Regions from separate parts of the Anoxybacillus sp. FSL W8-1294 genome, predicted to be linked through region 2. Evidence: a T-box and tRNA genes for the amino acid it is inferred to sense, from the RefSeq annotation. Region 2 holds a T-box; the other holds one or more tRNA genes.

Region 1 (9,498 bases), 190 kb from region 2:
GCATGCGATGTATATTTTGTCGGTGGTTCGTCTTTTACTTTTGTATAAATCGGTCTTCCTTTTAAGAACAATTGTTTCCACACATCTGGTTGAAGAAGTTCTAAACTATGATGAAAATAACGTTCGATACTATCAATGACCGCAACATACCCATCATATTCATAATCACATACTGTTAATCCATTTGTTTGATCATTGACAACATCAACAATACTTTGATAATGATTTCTTTGTTGGTTAGCGATCAAATCGAGTAACAACGATGTTTCTAAAATAAACATGTCGAGGGATTGACCATGATGACATATACGAGTAATATCGCACTCGTTCATGATGTGGCGTCGCAGCACTTCTTCATAATCGATGTTACATACTGTATAACTATTGCAAATGAGAGCGTACTTTTGTGTACTTCGCAAAAAATAATCGATATGTTGCTGGAAATGTTGAAATGATCCAATATGAGAAATCGGGAGATCTGTTGAAGGAAAAAAGAATAAGCCATCGCGTTTTCGATTCAAATCCCAATTTTTACCCGAACCTAAATGATCCATTAACGAACGATATTGATATTTTGGGAAAATAGCGACACTTTCAATCCCTGAATTAACCATATTTGATAAAACAAAATCGATTAATCGATAGCGCCCAGCGAACGGAACAGCGGCAATAGAACGTTGAAGCGTCAAATCATTCATTTCACGCTTATATGTCGTTGCATCAATAACCCCGAGCATTAATTTTCCCACGCTTTCTCATCCTCTCTCTCTGAAAAATGTCCCAAAAGCTCCTCTGTCACAAGAATAACTTCCCCGTCAAATTGATCGGCACAAATGAACGTTCCATCGGGAATTTCCATGTTTGGTGGAACAATCGCTTTTTCAATATATACATTTTTACCAATTACAGCATTAGGCATAACAACGCAATCTTTTACTGTTGCACCTTGTGCAACATACACCCCTTGAAACAAAACAGAATGCTCCACATTCCCCTCAACAATGCATCCTTCATTCACTAAAGACTCTTTCACATGCGCATACGGAGCAATATATTGTGGCGGTTCATTCGGATTCACTGAATAAATACGCCACGTATGATCAAATAAATTTAACGCTGGGGTATCTTCTAGTAAGTCCATATTTGCTTCCCATAAACTTTTTACCGTTCCGACATCTTTCCAATATCCTTTAAATGGATAAGCAACGAGTCGCTTTTTTTCATCAATTAACAAAGGAATAATATCTTTGCCAAAATCATGACTTGAGCGATCATTTCGATTATCCATTTCCAAATATTCTTTCAAAATCGACCATTTAAAAATGTAAATGCCCATCGAAGCTAAATTATTTTTCGGATGTGCTGGCTTTTCTTCAAATTCGACAATTTCCATCTCTTCATTTGTATTCATAATTCCAAAACGGCTCGCTTCTTCCCACGGTACTTCAATAACAGAAATCGTCACATCTGCCTTCTTTTCAATATGATATTGCAACATATCTGCATAATTCATTTTGTAAATATGATCGCCAGAAAGAATGAGCACATACTCCGGATCATACTGCTTTAAATAGTTTAAGTTTTGATAAATCGCATTTGCTGTCCCTTTATACCATCTCATTTCCGACGATTCAGCATATGGGGGGAGAACCGTTACCCCTCCGTTTTTCCGATCCAAGTCCCATGCACTTCCAATCCCAATATACGTATTTAGCTCCAACGGCTGATATTGAGTGAGTACCCCAACTGTATCAATACCAGAATTGGCACAATTGCTTAGTGTAAAATCAATAATACGATACTTTCCTCCAAACGGAACAGCCGGTTTAGCTACATTTTTTGTTAATGAGCTTAATCTACTCCCTTGCCCCCCCGCGAGTAGCATAGCGACGCACTTTTTTCGTACCATGGTTTCCCTTCCCTTCTCTTTTTCTTGTAGGTCGTAAAATAGTGATAGCATACGGCGGAATCGTCATTCGAATGTGGTACGGCTTTCCGTGATATGATTCTTCACATGCCTTAAGTGGCTTTTTGTTTATATGTCCCGCACCACCGTACATCACATCATCGCTGTTGAATACTTCTCGATATGATGTCAGAAATGGCACACCAATTTTGTAATTGTCATATACAACATTTGTAAAGTTACAAACAACAATTAGCGTATCTTCCTCTTTTTTTCCGCGCCGAATAAAAGAAAAAATACTTTGTTCAGCGTTGTTCACATCAATCCATTCAAACCCATTTGGATCATGATCATATTCGTATAGTGCTTTTTGTTTTTTATAAAAATACGTGAGGGATTTCACGTAATCATCCATTTTTCGATGCATATCAAAATCAAATAGCACCCAGTCGAGTTGTTCTAAATCTTTCCACTCATCAAACTGTCCGAACTCTCCACCCATAAATAATAGTTTTTTTCCTGGATGAGTTATAAAATAGCCGTAAAGCAAGCGAAGTTGGGCGAATTTATCCCAATAATCGCCGGGCATCTTATTCAACAACGATTTTTTTCCGTGTACCACTTCGTCATGAGATAAAGGTAAAATAAAGTTTTCCGTATAAGCATAAAGTAGAGAAAATGTCATTTTGTGATGCATATGTTTTCGTTCACTCATGCCCGTTTCCATATAAGTTAGTACATCATTCATCCAGCCCATATTCCATTTGTAGTTAAATCCTAATCCACCGTCGTACGTCGGTGCTGTTACTTTCGGCCAATCAGTTGAATCCTCTGCAATCATTAATACGTTTGGATCAAAAGCAAAGACAACTTCGTTTAACTTTTTTAAAAATGAAATGGCATATGGATTTGGATGTAATACGTCACTATTTGGCCAATAAAGCATATTCGCCACCGCATCTACACGAAAACCGTCAATATGATAGTATTGTAACCAAAACAAAGCATTCGAAATTAAAAAGCTGTGCACTTCCGGCTTCCCTAAATCGAAATTAGCTGTTCCCCAAACAATATTTTCCCGATCTTGCATATTCACATATTCATACGTTGGTTCGCCATCAAACATATATAGCCCATGCGCATCTTTACAAAAATGTCCCGGAACCCAATCTAAAATAACACCGATTCCTTCTTGATGACAGCGATCGATAAAATACATAAGATCGTGGGGCGTCCCATAGCGACTCGTTGCAGCATAGTAACCCGTTCCTTGATATCCCCATGAACGATCAAGCGGATGCTCAACAAGCGGTAACAGTTCAATATGAGTAAATCCATGCTCAACAACATAAGGAATTAACTCATCTGCCATCTCCGCATATGTGTAACATTGCCCATCTTCTTTCTTTTTCCACGTTCCGAAATGAACTTCATAAATAAACATCGGTTGCTTATAAATAGGCTTTCGCTTCTTTTTTCTTTGCCACGCTTGATCGTTCCATTTGTATCCATTCAACTGATATACAATAGAGGCTGTATGGGGGCGTTCTTCAGCATAAAAAGCATATGGATCTGCTTTAAGAAGAGTACGTCCATCTTTTGTTATAATTTCGTATTTATATAAATATCCTTCTAAATTTTCTGGAACAACAATCATCCATACTCCTTGATCGTTTATTTTTGTTAATTCATATTCCTCTCCGTTCCAATCGTTAAATGTCCCAACAAGCCGAACTTTTTTGGCATGTGGGGCCCATACACAAAAACGCGTTTCCGTTCTCCCGTCTCGTTTCACAAGATGTGCACCGAATAAATGATAGCTTTCATAAAACGTTCCTTCGTGAAATAAATGCAACTGCAAATCGGTTGGACTCATCGTTAACAAATGTTCATCCTTCCTTTCCTAAAGGAATACAAAATCACTCCGTACTGATATATTACACTACGCCATGTAAAATTCCTGTAAGAAAATTAAGATATTTTTCGACAATGTTCAACAAATCACATGCTAAATGTGGCGAAATGAAAAATCAATACGAACGTCCATAAAATTGTCGTTTGATTATCAAATGATAATTATATAGAATATTTTATAGTAATTGTTTTTTATATTTTTTTATATTTATTATAAATAATGAGGGGGCGTTTATATGTACGATTTTCATCATTTACCGCATGTAAAAGTGCAGACAACATCAAAAAAAGCACTTTGGACGACATTATTATTAACCGCTTTTTTCACGATTGTGGAAGTCATAGGGGGCATTTTATCAAATTCCCTTGCTTTATTGTCAGACTCAGCACACATGGCGTCCGATGTGATTGCATTAGGGTTAAGTATGATTGCTCTTTATTTAGCTTCTCGTCCGCCAAATAAAAAATTTACATTTGGTTATTTACGATTTGAAATTATCGCCTCATTTTTGAATGGGCTTGCACTTGTCGTTATTGCGGTGGGGATTTTTATCGAAGGAATCCGTCGTTTCATTCATCCCGAAACCATTCAATTTTCCTTCATGTTAACGATCGCAACAATCGGATTTATCGTTAATCTTGTGTTAACAATCGTTTTAAGCCGGAGCATGAAAGAAGAAGAAAATTTAAATGTAAAAAGCGCTTTATGGCACTTTATTGGTGATTTACTAAGTTCCATCGGTGTTATCATTTCAGCTATTTTAATTTACTTTACAGGTCTATATGTATTTGATCCCCTCATCAGCGTCGTTATCGGTACCATTATCTTCGTAGGTGGGGCAAAAATTGTTCGAGAGTCGTATTTTATTTTAATGGACGCAGTCCCGGACGAATTTGATATCGAACGCATTCGCGCGGATATTTTATCTGTTGAAGGAGTCGAAGATGTACATGAATTGCATATTTGGTCTATTTCCACCGATCATTATTCTTTAACTGCACACGTTCTCATTCATGAACGCATCCAGCCATTTTGCGTCATTTTGGCGATCAATGAAATGTTAAAGGAACGATACAATCTTTCCCACGTCACCGTTCAAGTTGAGCACCCATCGATTCATCAACATGGCGAGTATGGCAAGAAATTTTTAGAGAGGAAAAATAAAATGGATATGAGTGGAGAAGACGTTGCTCATGTTGAGTAGCGTTTTTTTCTTTTTTTATGTTCTAATAACTTTATAGATGAATACAATATATGAGTTCGTTAAAATGAGGCTTTTCATCACTTATACAGGGGGAATGGAATATGAGGAGAGCAATGATTGCAATTTCTTTAAGCGTTCTATTAATGGCATTAGTGATTAGTTCTTTTTCTTACTGAATATCAAACCAGATACTTCTCACATTACCAAGGCTCAAAAGCTGGCTGAATATTCAAAACCAGCTGTTGTCAGAATTGTGGACTACGCCATCGTCAAGTGGGACTTCGTAGATGATAATCCAGCTGTCTCAAACTACTTGCAACAAATGAATAATCAAACCATTATAGGTGGATCCGGCTCTGGTGCGATTATTAGTTCAAATGGTTATATCGTGACGAACGCTCACGTTGTCGAATTTTCTAAAATGGATGATGAACAAATCGCGTACGCCGCTTTTAAACAAATGGTTCAAGGAATTGCCGATTATTTTCAAGTAGACGTGAACGCAGCATACGATTATATGATTGATTATACGCAATATGTAGACATCAAAAGAGGATTGAAAGTAATACTACCTGGTGGAGATGTACTCGATGGAGAAATTAAAAGCTATGGCGCACCGATTAACGAAGGAAAAGATGTTGCTGTATTAAAAATAGAAAGGAAAAATTTTCCTACATTAAAACTAGGAAATTCTGATGACGTACAAAATCAAGACAACATTTGGGTGATCGGTTATCCTGCTGCTGCTGATTCCGATTTATTATCTCCTGATTCCTCACTCGTTTCCTCAATGAACACTGGTCATATCTCTGCCGCTTCTAAAAAAACTGAACAAGGGAGCCCTGTCATTCAAATTGACGCTGCAGCTACACACGGAAATAGCGGAGGGCCAGTCATTAAGGCTCTATAATATTTGGTGTTGGTGAGTAAAAACCAGCACCAAATATTATGGAGCCAAATAATTCAAAAGGGACATCTCTTCTTAAGAGATGTCCCTTTTTCTAGTGACCCGTACGGGATTCGAACCCGTGTTACCGCCGTGAAAGGGCGGTGTCTTAACCACTTGACCAACGGGCCATATGTGGCAATGGCGGAGAAGGCGGGATTTGAACCCGCGCGCCGCAAAACGCGACCTAACGGTTTAGCAAACCGTCCCCTTCAGCCACTTGGGTACTTCTCCAAATGGCTCCGCAGGTAGGATTCGAACCTACGACCGCTCGGTTAACAGCCGAGTGCTCTACCACTGAGCTACTGCGGAACGAAAATAAAGATTATAATGGGCCTAAGTGGACTTGAACCACCGACCTCACGCTTATCAGGCGTGCGCTCTAACCAGCTGAGCTATAGGCCCATGTAAGCGGGTGATGGGAATCGAACCCACGACATCAGCTTGGAAGGCTGAGGTTTTACCACTAAACTACACCCGCACGTCGAATTTTATAATAAGCAACACTCATCACGCTCAGTCATGCCTCTTCCTCTACTAGCATATTCAAAGATGATGGATGCGTCGAGGCAACTCGTGGTTTACTCGACGAAGCGTCGCTCGTGGCTGAGGTTTTACCACTAAACTACACCCGCATATTTGAATTTGCAAATGTTATGGGGCGACTAGTGGGAATCGAACCCACGAATGCCAGAGCCACAATCTGGTGCGTTAACCACTTCGCCATAGCCGCCACAATGATGCCGGCTGCAGGACTTGAACCCGCAACCTACTGATTACAAGTCAGTTGCTCTACCAATTGAGCTAAGCCGGCATAATATAAAGCGATATGAAACTGTATATGGCGGAGGAGGAGGGATTCGAACCCCCGCGCGCCTTTCGACGCCTCTCGGTTTTCAAGACCGACCCCTTCAGCCAGACTTGGGTACTCCTCCGTATAATATAACATGGTGGACCTTGTAGGACTCGAACCTACGACCGGACGGTTATGAGCCGTCTGCTCTAACCAGCTGAGCTAAAGGTCCTAAGCTAGTAGCGGCGGAGGGAATCGAACCCCCGACCTTACGGGTATGAACCGTACGCTCTAGCCAGCTGAGCTACGCCGCCATTATAAATATATGGTGGAGCCTATCGGGATCGAACCGATGACCTCCTGCGTGCAAAGCAGGCGCTCTCCCAGCTGAGCTAAGGCCCCTTGAAAATGGTCGGGAAGACAGGATTCGAACCTGCGACCCCATGGTCCCAAACCATGTGCTCTACCAAGCTGAGCTACTTCCCGTCCTCATAATGATATAAACATGGCGCGCCCGAGAGGATTCGAACCCCTAACCTTCTGATCCGTAGTCAGATGCTCTATCCAATTGAGCTACGGGCGCATATAAAGTGCCGAGGGCCGGACTCGAACCGGCACGGTAGTCACCTACCGCAGGATTTTAAGTCCTGTGCGTCTGCCAATTCCGCCACCCCGGCATGGCATATTGGAGCGGAAGACGGGACTCGAACCCGCGACCCCCACCTTGGCAAGGTGGTGTTCTACCACTGAACTACTTCCGCATTATGCGGGTGGAGGGACTTGAACCCCCACGCCAGAGGCGCCAGATCCTAAGTCTGGTGCGTCTGCCAATTCCGCCACACCCGCATCATGGTGAGCCATGGAGGACTCGAACCTCCGACCCTCTGATTAAAAGTCAGATGCTCTACCTGCTGAGCTAATGGCTCAAAAACAATCTGGTGCCGGCTGCAGGACTTGAACCCGCAACCTACTGATTACAAGTCAGTTGCTCTACCAATTGAGCTAAGCCGGCATATTATATATATATTTAAATGAAGCCGACATTATTCAAAATGGTGGCTCGGGACGGAATCGAACCGCCGACACAAGGATTTTCAGTCCTTTGCTCTACCGACTGAGCTACCGAGCCATACATGGCGGTCCCGACGGGACTCGAACCCGCGATCTCCTGCGTGACAGGCAGGCATGTTAACCACTACACTACGGGACCAATTTGGTTGCGGGGGCAGGATTTGAACCTGCGACCTTCGGGTTATGAGCCCGACGAGCTACCTGGCTGCTCCACCCCGCGATGATTGTTCATACATGGTGGAGGATGACGGGATCGAACCGCCGACCCCTTGCTTGTAAGGCAAGTGCTCTCCCAGCTGAGCTAATCCTCCATAAAAGATAAAAGATGACCCGTACGGGATTCGAACCCGTGTTACCGCCGTGAAAGGGCGGTGTCTTAACCACTTGACCAACGGGCCATATATTATTTCCAAAGTGGCTGGCGGAGAGCAAGGGATTCGAACCCTTGAGACGCTCATCGCGTCTACACGATTTCCAATCGTGCTCCTTCGACCACTCGGACAGCTCTCCGTAAATGGCTCCGCAGGTAGGATTCGAACCTACGACCGCTCGGTTAACAGCCGAGTGCTCTACCACTGAGCTACTGCGGAATAACATATTGTTTTGCCCGGCAACGTCCTACTCTCGCAGGCGGTGTCCCGCCAACTACCATCGGCGCTGGAGAGCTTAACTTCCGTGTTCGGGATGGGAACGGGTGTGACCTCTCCGCCATCGTCACCGAGCAATAATGCTTTAGACAAATGTTATTATAACGGAATATTTTTTGTTGTCAAGCATTTTTTTATTCCTTCAAAACTAGATAACAGAACAGTCGCCTTCGCTTTTCGTGATGTCTAGCTTCGAACTAACATCCTCCTACGCCTTTCGCTTTTTCCGTTCGACGTGCACGCACGTCTTCGTCAAAAGCTCTCGGCTCCGTCGGACGTTTCCTTGGCTTCGCCAAGGACCGTTCTCAGCTTTTCTTGATGTCTAGCTGCGGCTCCTAGCCCCTCGAACCGCTTCAGTCCTGCTGTGGCGGCAACAGCCTCCTCGCAGGCCTTTCGCGTTCTTCGTGGCTGGACAGTCGCCTCCGCTTTTCGTGTGTGTTTAGTTAAGTCCTCGATCGATTAGTATCCGTCAGCTGCACGTGTCGCCACGCTTCCACCTCGGACCTATCTACCTTGTCATCTTCAAGGGATCTTACTCGCTTGACGCGATGGGAAATCTCATCTTGAGGGGGGCTTCACGCTTAGATGCTTTCAGCGCTTATCCCTTCCGCACATAGCTACCCAGCTGTGCCCCTGGCGGGACAACTGGTACACCAGCGGTGCGTCCATCCCGGTCCTCTCGTACTAAGGACAGCTCCTCTCAAATTTCCTACGCCCGCGACGGATAGGGACCGAACTGTCTCACGACGTTCTGAACCCAGCTCGCGTACCGCTTTAATGGGCGAACAGCCCAACCCTTGGGACCGACTACAGCCCCAGGATGCGATGAGCCGACATCGAGGTGCCAAACCTCCCCGTCGATGTGGACTCTTGGGGGAGATAAGCCTGTTATCCCCGGGGTAGCTTTTATCCGTTGAGCGATGGCCCTTCCATTCGGAACCACCGGATCACTAAGCCCGACTTTCGTCCCTGCTCGACTTGTAGGTCTCGCAGTCAAGCTCCCTTCTGCCTTTACA
Region 2 (9,498 bases):
GGATTTCGCCCCCGGGCGGGAGCCGTTTCTCACCGAAGAACAGCAGGAAGAGATCAAACAGCTTGTGTTGACCACCACTCCCGTAGAACTGGGCTGGGACGTCGCTTCGGCGTGGAACACCAAACTCCTGCAATCCTATGTCGAAAAGCACTTCGGTGTTTGCATTTCCCGCGAAGCGTTGCGAAAACTCCTGCACCGCAAAGGGCTGTCGTGGACACGGCCGACCTACACATTGGCGAAAGGCAATCCGGATCGACAAAAGAATTTTGAGAAACAGATCGACTTCATAAAAAAATTTTATCCGCTCGCCGCGATAACTGAAAATGAATATGGTGATGGGAACGTTTATTATATTGGTGGGGGCATAGATGACGATGTGCTGAATGACCTTGCAAAGGAAATTGTGCAAAAACATCACATATGGCATGTAGAAAGCGACGAAGGTGTTGAAGTGTATCGACGTGTATGTGATGATGGTGAGTACATGTTCATCTTAAACTATACAGATCAAGAAAAACGGTTTCACAATTTGACCCTCAAACCGTATGATAGTCAAATCGTTAAAATTTAGCATAATAAAGGGGTTGCATCAATGGCTACATTGAAAGAAATCGCAGAGAAGGCAGGGGTGTCCGTTGCCACTGTATCGCGTGTATTAAATTATGATATGACGTTATCTGTATCGGACGAAACGAGAAAGCGCATTTTTGAAATTGCCCAAGAGCTTAACTATAAAACGCCTAGGGAACGCAATCAAATGAGCGCGAAAGAACGGCTTCGTTTTGGCGTTGTCAACTGGTACTCGGAATCTCAAGAGCTTGACGATCCATATTATATGGCAATCCGTCTCGGTGTAGAAAAGGAATGTTTTCATCGCCAAATTGAGCTCGTCAAGTTGTTTAAGAAAGATGGTTCGTATGAATCAGAATGGTTAACAGGTTTAGATGGAATTATTGCTGTTGGGAAGTTTGGGAAACAAAATATTGACTTATTCATGTCAGTCACAAAACATATTGTTTTTGTTGACTACTCTCCCGATGAAGATCGCTTTGATTCTGTCGTTGTTGATTTTCGGAAAGCAACTGTTCGTGTTCTTCAATATTTGATGGATCTCGGTCATAAGCATATCGGTTATATTGGAGGGCGCGAATATGTTGGTGATGGTCAACTAGTTCAAGATGAGCGTGAACGTACATTTTATGAATATTTATATTTGCGCGGCATGTTCATTCCAGAGTATGTATTCACCGGACGTTTTATTGCTGAAGATGGATATATGTTAATGAAACAAGCACTTCAGCTACCAAATCGTCCAACTGCGTTTTTTATCGCAAGCGATTCGATGGCGATTGGAGCGTTGCGGGCGCTACATGAAGCTGGAATTGATGTACCAAATGAAGTGGCCATCGTAGGCTTTAACGATCTTCCTACATCGAAATTTGTTCAACCACCGTTATCGACTGTGCAAGTTTATACGGAATTTATGGGCGAGACGGCCGTTGAATTGCTTGTTGAACAAATTCAAACGAAAAGAGAAATACCGAAAAAAATTGTTGTTCCAACAAAACTTGTTGTGAGGGAAAGTAGTTGTATCTACACAGTAAAGAAATAGCTTCCGCTTTGGCGAAGGCTATTTCTTTTATGATATGAACGAAAAGGAGAAAAAGCGCATGAAGCTTGTACAAGAACAACGAACGGAAATCAACGGTCACCCGATCATCGCATTTACGCTTGCAAATGATCATGGAATGGAAATCACTTGTTTAAACTACGGGTGCATCATTACAAGTATACTTGTGCCTGATAAAAATGGAAAATATGAAAATGTTGTCTTAGCGTTTGATGACTTTTCTTCGTATTTGACAAACCGTCCGTATTTAGGAGCTGTCATCGGAAGGGTAGCCGGGAGAATAAAAAATAGTTGTTTTGAGTTAAATGGAAAAACGTATAGATTATATGCAAATGAAAATGGAAACCATCTGCACGGTGGAAAGAAAGGGTTTCATCACATCATTTGGCAAGCAGCAGGATTTTCGAAAAAAGAAGAAGTTGGTGTCTGTTTTTCACATCGGAGTGTTGATGGGGAAGAAGGATATCCTGGGAACGTCGATGTGCAAGTCACATATACATTAAACAATGAAAACGAACTAATTATTTCTTATCAAGCCATTTCTGATGAAGATACGCCGTTTACATTAACGAATCATACGTACTTTAATTTGAGCGGTAACGTAAAAAAAGATATTTTGCAACACGAACTAAAAATGAAAAGTGACCGTTTTTTACCGTTAGATCATGAATTTATCCCGACTGGGGAAATAAAAGATGTGACAGGTACACCTTTTGATTTACGTCAAGGGAAAAAGTTGAGAGAAGTCATTGAGTCAACTGATCCGCAAATTCGTTTAGTCGGACAAGGATATGACCATCCATTTATTTTAAATACTCATCATGATGAAGAAATTGTCTTATTTGACCGTGAAAGTGGGCGAACATTAGTTGTTGAAACGGATGAAGTTGGTGTCGTCGTATATACTGGGAACCAAATCCCTCATGGTGAAAAAATGAATGGTCTACAATCTCGAAAGTATTTAGGCATTTGTTTAGAGACACAAGCGTTGCCAGATGCGGTTCATCATCCTCATTTTCCGTCTTGTATATTGCAGGCAGGACAATTGTATTCATCGACAACAAAATATACGTTTCGTGTGTCCTATTAACATCATGGAACGTTTTATTTTACGATAAAAATAGCCTTCAATGCGAAGGCTATTTTTTTACTGCTTTTTCTAATGTTTCAAGCATCGATTGTTTTTGTTCTTCTGTCGCGTGATTCCATAGTGCTTCGAATAAGACACCAAGACCAGGTAAATATTTTTCTTCACCTTGTTGAATCGCATCAACGATCGTATGTTGAAGCTGGTCTTTTGAGCTGTTTGCAACGTTTGCCATGACGGCACCACGTAAGTTAAAGTCCATTTGACTCACTCCATTCTTTATGTATTGCGTAAGTAGTTTTTGCTATAATGATAACTACTATTCATAAAAGTCCTGCGGTAATATGTCAAGGTGAAAAATCATCGAAATTGGAAATTCGATTGTCCGATGACCCGAAAAAAGGCAATACTTAAGAAGCCCAGTCTTGTCTTATGTCATTAACTGGGTTTTAATGCAAAATCAGTTAGATCGATACCCCTATCGATCTTCCCCCTTTCTTGGCGTGTAGATTTGACCGTTGCGTAGCAGCGCATCGATCACACGCACGAGTTTTCGAGCGGTGAGGACGAGGGCTCGTTTGTGTTGGTGCTTTGGTACTTCCTCATACTTCTTCCGGTAATAGGTGCGAAACGACGCATCATGCCGTTGTACCGAGTTGGCAGCCTCCACTAGGTAGTAACGGAGATAGCGATTGCCGGAACGAATGAGGGAAGTCTCCTCGGCTTGGAACCGACCGGACTGGTGCTTAGACCAAGTCAAACCTGCATACTTTGCTAAGGCGGCTTGGTTGTCAAAGCGCTCGATTTGTCCAATTTCGGCTAAGATGCCAGCGGCGTAGACCGGACCAATGCCGGGAATCGTTTGTAACGTATTTGGGATGCCTTCCAAATGGCGAGTAATCGCTTTATCTAGCTCTTTAATTTGCGCTTGAAGGCTACGGATGGATTGAATTGATAGCCCTAAAAGCAAGTCGATGGAATCCTCGACACATTTGGAAAGCCGATACGACGAACGAGCCGCCTTTTGAATGGACTTGGCGATGCATTCCGGATCGGCAAAGCGATTGCGTCCTTTTTGGCGCAAGAAGTCAGCGAGCTGTTGCACGTCCATCTGACTGATTTCGTCTAAGCTAAACGACTCGAGAAGAAGCTCTAAGATGGCATGTCCGAACACGGAGCTGTCCACCTCTTGGGTAAAGGAACTGCACTTGTAAAACAAGTGTTGGAGGAAGTACTGCTTTTCCCGAGTCAGCTGATGGACGAGATGATAGCGCATGCGCGTGAGCCGTTGAAGGGCGATAAACTGTTCTTGCATGACAGCTGTCACTTTCAAACGGCCAAAGCGAAGCCGATCGGCGATGATCCACGCATCGATGCCGTCCGTTTTATCCAAGTCAGTGTACGCTTCTTTAAATTTGCGAATGAGCTTTGGATTGATGGTAAACACCTTGACATTCCAAGACTTCAGCTCCTCCTGTTGGTGGAAAAACATCGCTGGATGCCAGCTGTAGACCGAAGTGGCTTCCATCCCGATGAGAATTTCGGATGGTTGGCGCTTGTTGGCCCACAGGAGGATTTGATCGCGAAGGAAGGTCGCGCCAAGGAGATGATTGTCCACCTTGAATTGGGCGCACGTGTTTCCTTCTTGATCCATGATACACGTGTATAAGTCCGTTGAGCTCACGTCAATCCCGACGTAGAGTTTCATGAGATCACCTCCAATCGTAGTAGGATCGTGGGGTTGGGACTCTTCGGGATGCCCCCGGACCGCGCCTGTTGACCAGTCACCCTCGCATATGAGAACTCACGTTGGGCCATGGGCTGCCTGGAAGCTGCTCCTTCCAGCATGGGAAACCAACGGGAACAGCCTGCGGGTTAGAAGTCCGAACAGGAGCCGGGGAGACAGACTTTCTAAGTAGTCAAAGCTACAGGAGAGAGAAGAGTGTCCCCGATGATCCTAAGACCATTATCCAAGAACATCGCGAAAAGTCCAACCCCGATGTAGTGCCATCCACGGGGGAGGGGCGCGCCCCTCCCCCGTGGGCAAATCACTTACACATATGCGATTGTCAAGGAGCATATCCAACTGGAAATTCGATTTAAAAATCTTTCTAAACATACTATACGAGGAGAGAGGGAAATGGAAAAAGCAACATTTGCGGGCGGATGTTTTTGGTGCATGGTCACTCCGTTTGAAGAACTTGACGGCATTTATGGCATTGTTTCCGGATACACAGGCGGTCATGTGGAACATCCGACGTATGAACAAGTGAAAACAGGAACGACAGGACATTATGAAGCGGTACAAATTACGTTTGATCCCGATGTATTTCCGTATGAAAAATTGTTAGAGTTGTATTGGTGTCAAATTGATCCAACGGATGACGGTGGACAATTTCATGATCGTGGTCCACAATATCGAACTGCGATTTTTTATCATAATGAGCGACAAAAAACATTAGCGGAGCAATCGAAAAAACAACTAGAAGAAAGCGGTCGTTTTTCCAAGCCGATCGTGACAGAAATTTTACCGGCGACAACGTTTTATCCAGCAGAAGACTATCATCAAAATTACCATAAGAAAAATCCGAAACATTATAAAGAAGACCGAGCGGCATCTGGACGCGATGAATTTATTGCGAAACATTGGGGGAAAAACGAGTGAAACGAATTGAATCGCCAAAAAATGAACGAGTGAAGCAATGGAAAAAGCTTTTAACGAAAAAAGGACGCGACAAAACCGGGCTGTTTCTCATTGAAGGATTTCATTTAGTAGAAGAGGCGGTCAAAAGTGGTGTTCATATCGAAGAACTGATTGTTGCGGAGCATGCGGTCATCCCAGCTAGTTGGAATATTTCTCATATTCCGATGACGATCGTGACCGATGAAGTGATCAAAGCGATTAGCGATACAGAAACACCGCAAGGCATTGCAGCGGTATGTAAACAAATGCATTGGAACGTGGATGATATACAAACGGCATTGTTCATTGACGCCGTACAAGATCCTGGGAATGTAGGGACGATCATTCGCACGGCAGATGCTGCTGGAATAGACGCTGTTGTCGTCGGAGAAGGAAGCGTCGATATATATAACGCAAAAGTGATTCGTGCAACACAAGGTTCGTTGTTTCATTTCCCTGTGATAAAAGGAGATATTGGACAATGGATCGCCCATTTTCAAAACAGGCATATTCCGATTTATGGAACATCGCTTCAAAACGGAGTAGACTATCGATCTGTATCTCCTTCGTCATCGTTTGCATTAATCGTTGGAAACGAAGGAAGCGGTGTGAACGATAAGTGGCTACAGCAAACAACTGCCAACTTATATGTGCCGATTTATGGGAAGGCAGAATCGTTAAACGTAGCCGTTGCAACAGGGATTTTACTTTACCATTTACAGAAAAAATAAACGCAACCTTGCACGTTATTCCCCATTTGCTTATAATAAATGAAGAATTTCATCATACAAAAAACGATGATCGAGAAGAGTAGCTTGCCGATCGCCATTCAGGGAGAAAACGCCATAGACTGCGAGCGTTTTTATGGTGGAAGCAAGTGAATTCACCTCGGGAGTTGGCGCTTGGACCATTTTGCGCATGCAAAATGTAAAGGCGTTCCGGTGTAAACCGTTATCTGAATGAAGTGAGCTATGCGAACGACATAGCTAACAAGGGTGGTACCGCGAGTGCACTCGTCCCTTACTTAAGGGGCGAGTTTTTTATTTTTTATACATAACAAGGAGGGATTTCCATATGAAGGAGCGGTTACAACAGCTTCAACAAGAAGCGCTTGAAAAAATTGAACAAGCAAACGATTTAAAAGCGCTCAATGACGTACGTGTGGCGTATCTTGGAAAAAAAAGCCCCATTACAGAAGTGCTGCGCGGGATGGGGGCATTGTCGCCTGAAGAGCGCCCGCTCATGGGAGCGCTTGTCAACGACGTGCGCGAAGCGATTCAAACAGCACTTGAAGCAAAGCAAGCAACGCTTGAACAAGAAGAAGTAGAGAAAAAATTGGCATCTGAAGCGATTGATGTGACACTTCCGGGTCGCCCGATCAGACGCGGCAATCATCATCCGCTCACGCTCGTTATTGAAGAAATTGAAGATTTGTTTATCGGCATGGGATATACGATTGCTGAAGGTCCAGAAGTAGAGCAAGATTACTACAACTTTGAAGCGCTCAATTTGCCAAAAGGTCATCCGGCGCGCGATATGCAAGATTCATTTTATATTACAGAGGAAATTTTATTACGTACACATACGTCTCCGGTGCAAGCGCGCACAATGGAAAAACATCAAGGGCGCGGTCCGGTAAAAATCATTTGTCCGGGAAAAGTGTACCGCCGTGACAACGACGATGCAACGCATTCCCATCAATTTACGCAAATTGAAGGGCTCGTGGTGGACGAAAACATTCGCATGAGCGACTTAAAAGGAACGTTGCGTGAATTTGCCCGCAAAATGTTTGGCGAAGATCGCGACATTCGCTTCCGACCAAGCTTCTTCCCATTTACCGAACCGTCTGTTGAAGTCGACGTATCATGTTTTAATTGCGGCGGGCACGGCTGTAACGTATGTAAAGGAACAGGTTGGATTGAAATTTTAGGGGCAGGGATGGTCCATCCGAACGTACTTGAAATGGCAGGATTTGATTCGAAAAAATATACAGGCTTTGCGTTTGGTATGGGTCCAGAGCGTATCGCAATGCTCAAATATGGCATTGATGATATTCGCCATTTTTACCAAAACGATCTTCGTTTCTTGCAACAATTTCGTCGGGTGTAAAAGGAGGGGTTGGCGATGTTCGTTTCATATAAATGGCTACAGGAATATGTGGATTTAACAGGCATTACGGCAAAACAATTAGCCGACCGCATTACGAAAGCAGGGATTGAAGTAGAAAGCGTTGAGGTGCGCAATAAAGGAATACAAGGTGTTGTCATCGGACATGTAATTGAGCGCGAACAACATCCGAACGCTGATAAATTAAGCAAATGTTTAGTCGATATCGGGGAAGGGGAGCCAGTGCAAATTATTTGCGGGGCACCGAACGTCGCAAAAGGACAAAAGGTTGCCGTTGCTAAAGTTGGTGCCGTATTGCCTGGCAACTTTAAAATTAAACGCGCAAAACTGCGCGGTGAAGAATCGAACGGCATGATTTGTTCGTTGCAAGAGCTTGGCGTGGAGTCAAAATTAGTGCCGAAAGAATACGCCGACGGCATTTTCGTTTTCCCAAGCGATGCACCGGTCGGAGCGGATGCGCTACAACTCCTTTACTTGGATGACGAAGTGTTAGAACTTAGTTTAACACCAAACCGTGCCGATTGTTTAAGCATGATTGGCGTCGCTTATGAAGTGGCAGCGATTTTAGGAAGAAGCGTGAAGCTTCCGACCATCGAACTTCACGAAAACAATGAAAATGTTCATGATTATATTTCTGTTCGCGTCGATGCACAAGAAGATAATCCTTTATATGCAGGGCGCATCGTGAAAAACGTAAAAATTGGCCCATCGCCGCTTTGGATGCAAGCGCGTTTAATGGCGGCTGGCATTCGACCGCACAACAATGTCGTCGATATTACGAACTACATTTTACTTGAATACGGTCAGCCGCTTCATGCGTTTGACTACGATCGCCTCGGCTCAAACGAAATTGTCGTTCGCCGTGCAAAAGCCGGTGAAACAATCGTGACGCTTGATGATGTAGAGCGCACGTTGACAGAAGATCATCTTGTCATTACGAACGGGAAAGAGCCTGTCGCTTTAGCTGGTGTGATGGGCGGTGCCAATTCGGAAGTATGTGATGAAACAGTAAACGTATTTATTGAAGCAGCATATTTTAACGGAGCGACGATTCGCCAAGCGGTCAAAGATCATGGATTGCGCAGTGAGTCGAGCACACGGTTTGAAAAAGGCATTGATCCTGCGCGCACGAAAGAAGCGCTTGATCGTGCAGCGGCGTTGATGGCGGAATATGCTGGCGGAGAAGTCGTTGGCGGCGTTGTGGAAGTCAACACACTGACAAAAAAAGAAGTCGTCGTTACGATTACGTTAGATCGTATCAATCGCGTGCTTGGCACAACAATTACGAAAGAAGAAGTCGCAGGCATTTTAACGAACTTGCAATTTACATTTACGGAACATGACGGCACGTTTATGATTACTATTCCGTCACGTCGTGCAGATATTACAATTGAAGAAGACATCATCGAAGAAGTAGCGCGTTTATACGGATACGACCATTTGCCAGCGACATTGCCGATCGGGGAAGCAAAGCCAGGGAAACTCACACCATATCAAGCAAAGCGTCGCCACGTGCGCCGTTATTTAGAAGATGCGGGATTATTCCAAGCGATTACGTACTCGCTCACAAACGAAGCAAAAGCGACGATGTTTGCGCTTGAAACGGCGCAACCGATCCGTCTTGCTCTTCCGATGAGCGAAGAGCGCAGCGTCTTGCGCCAAAGCTTAGTGCCGCACTTATTGGAAGCAGCAAGCTATAACCGCGCCCGCCAAGTCGAAAACGTAGCATTATACGAAATCGGCTCGGTATACTTAGCTAACGGTGAACATGAACTGCCGAGCGAAAAAGAGCGTCTCGCAGGCGTTTTGACAGGTGTATGGCACGCTCATTTATGGCAAGGAGAGAAAAAAGCAGTTGATTTTTATGTTGTCAAAGGCATTGTAGATGGCTTGTTTGCGTTGCTAGGATTAGAGAACCGCATTGCATACAAGCAAGCAAAACGCGAGCACCTTCATCCAGGGCGTACAGCA

Evidence for each region. A T-box is a leader RNA that pairs with one kind of tRNA and senses whether it is charged. The one in region 2 lies ahead of pheS (phenylalanine--tRNA ligase subunit alpha), so its partner is inferred to be a tRNA-Phe.
Region 1: it encodes a tRNA-Phe, which carries the amino acid that the T-box ahead of pheS (phenylalanine--tRNA ligase subunit alpha) is inferred to sense. The anticodon was not compared.

What each region holds. Positions count from the first base shown of each region.
Region 1 covers NZ_CP150179.1:527,583-537,080, reverse strand. Annotated here, with positions in the region: gene NSQ23_RS02970 (sugar phosphate nucleotidyltransferase) at 1-749, opposite strand, end outside; gene NSQ23_RS02965 (glucose-1-phosphate adenylyltransferase) at 737-1,909, opposite strand; gene glgB (1,4-alpha-glucan branching enzyme) at 1,857-3,782, opposite strand; gene NSQ23_RS02955 (cation diffusion facilitator family transporter) at 4,057-5,025, shown strand; gene NSQ23_RS02950 (serine protease) at 5,279-5,935, shown strand; tRNA gene NSQ23_RS02945 (tRNA-Glu) at 6,031-6,102, opposite strand; tRNA gene NSQ23_RS02940 (tRNA-Ser) at 6,114-6,205, opposite strand; tRNA gene NSQ23_RS02935 (tRNA-Asn) at 6,209-6,283, opposite strand; tRNA gene NSQ23_RS02930 (tRNA-Ile) at 6,303-6,376, opposite strand; tRNA gene NSQ23_RS02925 (tRNA-Gly) at 6,382-6,452, opposite strand; tRNA gene NSQ23_RS02920 (tRNA-His) at 6,629-6,704, opposite strand; tRNA gene NSQ23_RS02915 (tRNA-Thr) at 6,713-6,785, opposite strand; tRNA gene NSQ23_RS02910 (tRNA-Ser) at 6,814-6,906, opposite strand; tRNA gene NSQ23_RS02905 (tRNA-Ile) at 6,920-6,996, opposite strand; tRNA gene NSQ23_RS02900 (tRNA-Met) at 7,005-7,078, opposite strand; tRNA gene NSQ23_RS02895 (tRNA-Ala) at 7,091-7,166, opposite strand; tRNA gene NSQ23_RS02890 (tRNA-Pro) at 7,174-7,250, opposite strand; tRNA gene NSQ23_RS02885 (tRNA-Arg) at 7,271-7,347, opposite strand; tRNA gene NSQ23_RS02880 (tRNA-Leu) at 7,356-7,441, opposite strand; tRNA gene NSQ23_RS02875 (tRNA-Gly) at 7,451-7,525, opposite strand; tRNA gene NSQ23_RS02870 (tRNA-Leu) at 7,530-7,610, opposite strand; tRNA gene NSQ23_RS02865 (tRNA-Lys) at 7,615-7,690, opposite strand; tRNA gene NSQ23_RS02860 (tRNA-Thr) at 7,701-7,776, opposite strand; tRNA gene NSQ23_RS02855 (tRNA-Phe) at 7,818-7,893, opposite strand; tRNA gene NSQ23_RS02850 (tRNA-Asp) at 7,899-7,974, opposite strand; tRNA gene NSQ23_RS02845 (tRNA-Met) at 7,979-8,055, opposite strand; tRNA gene NSQ23_RS02840 (tRNA-Val) at 8,071-8,146, opposite strand; tRNA gene NSQ23_RS02835 (tRNA-Glu) at 8,162-8,233, opposite strand; tRNA gene NSQ23_RS02830 (tRNA-Ser) at 8,255-8,345, opposite strand; tRNA gene NSQ23_RS02825 (tRNA-Asn) at 8,351-8,425, opposite strand; rRNA gene rrf (5S ribosomal RNA) at 8,441-8,557, opposite strand; rRNA gene NSQ23_RS02815 (23S ribosomal RNA) at 8,922-9,498, opposite strand, start outside.
Region 2 covers NZ_CP150179.1:722,231-731,728, forward strand. Annotated here, with positions in the region: partial or broken gene NSQ23_RS03845 (winged helix-turn-helix domain-containing protein) at 1-295, shown strand, start outside; gene NSQ23_RS03850 (hypothetical protein) at 485-571, shown strand; gene NSQ23_RS03855 (LacI family DNA-binding transcriptional regulator) at 593-1,612, shown strand; gene NSQ23_RS03860 (aldose epimerase family protein) at 1,671-2,720, shown strand; gene sspI (small acid-soluble spore protein SspI) at 2,770-2,979, opposite strand; gene NSQ23_RS03870 (IS110 family transposase) at 3,196-4,425, opposite strand; gene msrA (peptide-methionine (S)-S-oxide reductase MsrA) at 4,858-5,382, shown strand; gene NSQ23_RS03880 (RNA methyltransferase) at 5,379-6,131, shown strand; T-box leader at 6,189-6,424, shown strand; gene pheS (phenylalanine--tRNA ligase subunit alpha) at 6,475-7,509, shown strand; gene pheT (phenylalanine--tRNA ligase subunit beta) at 7,525-9,498, shown strand, end outside.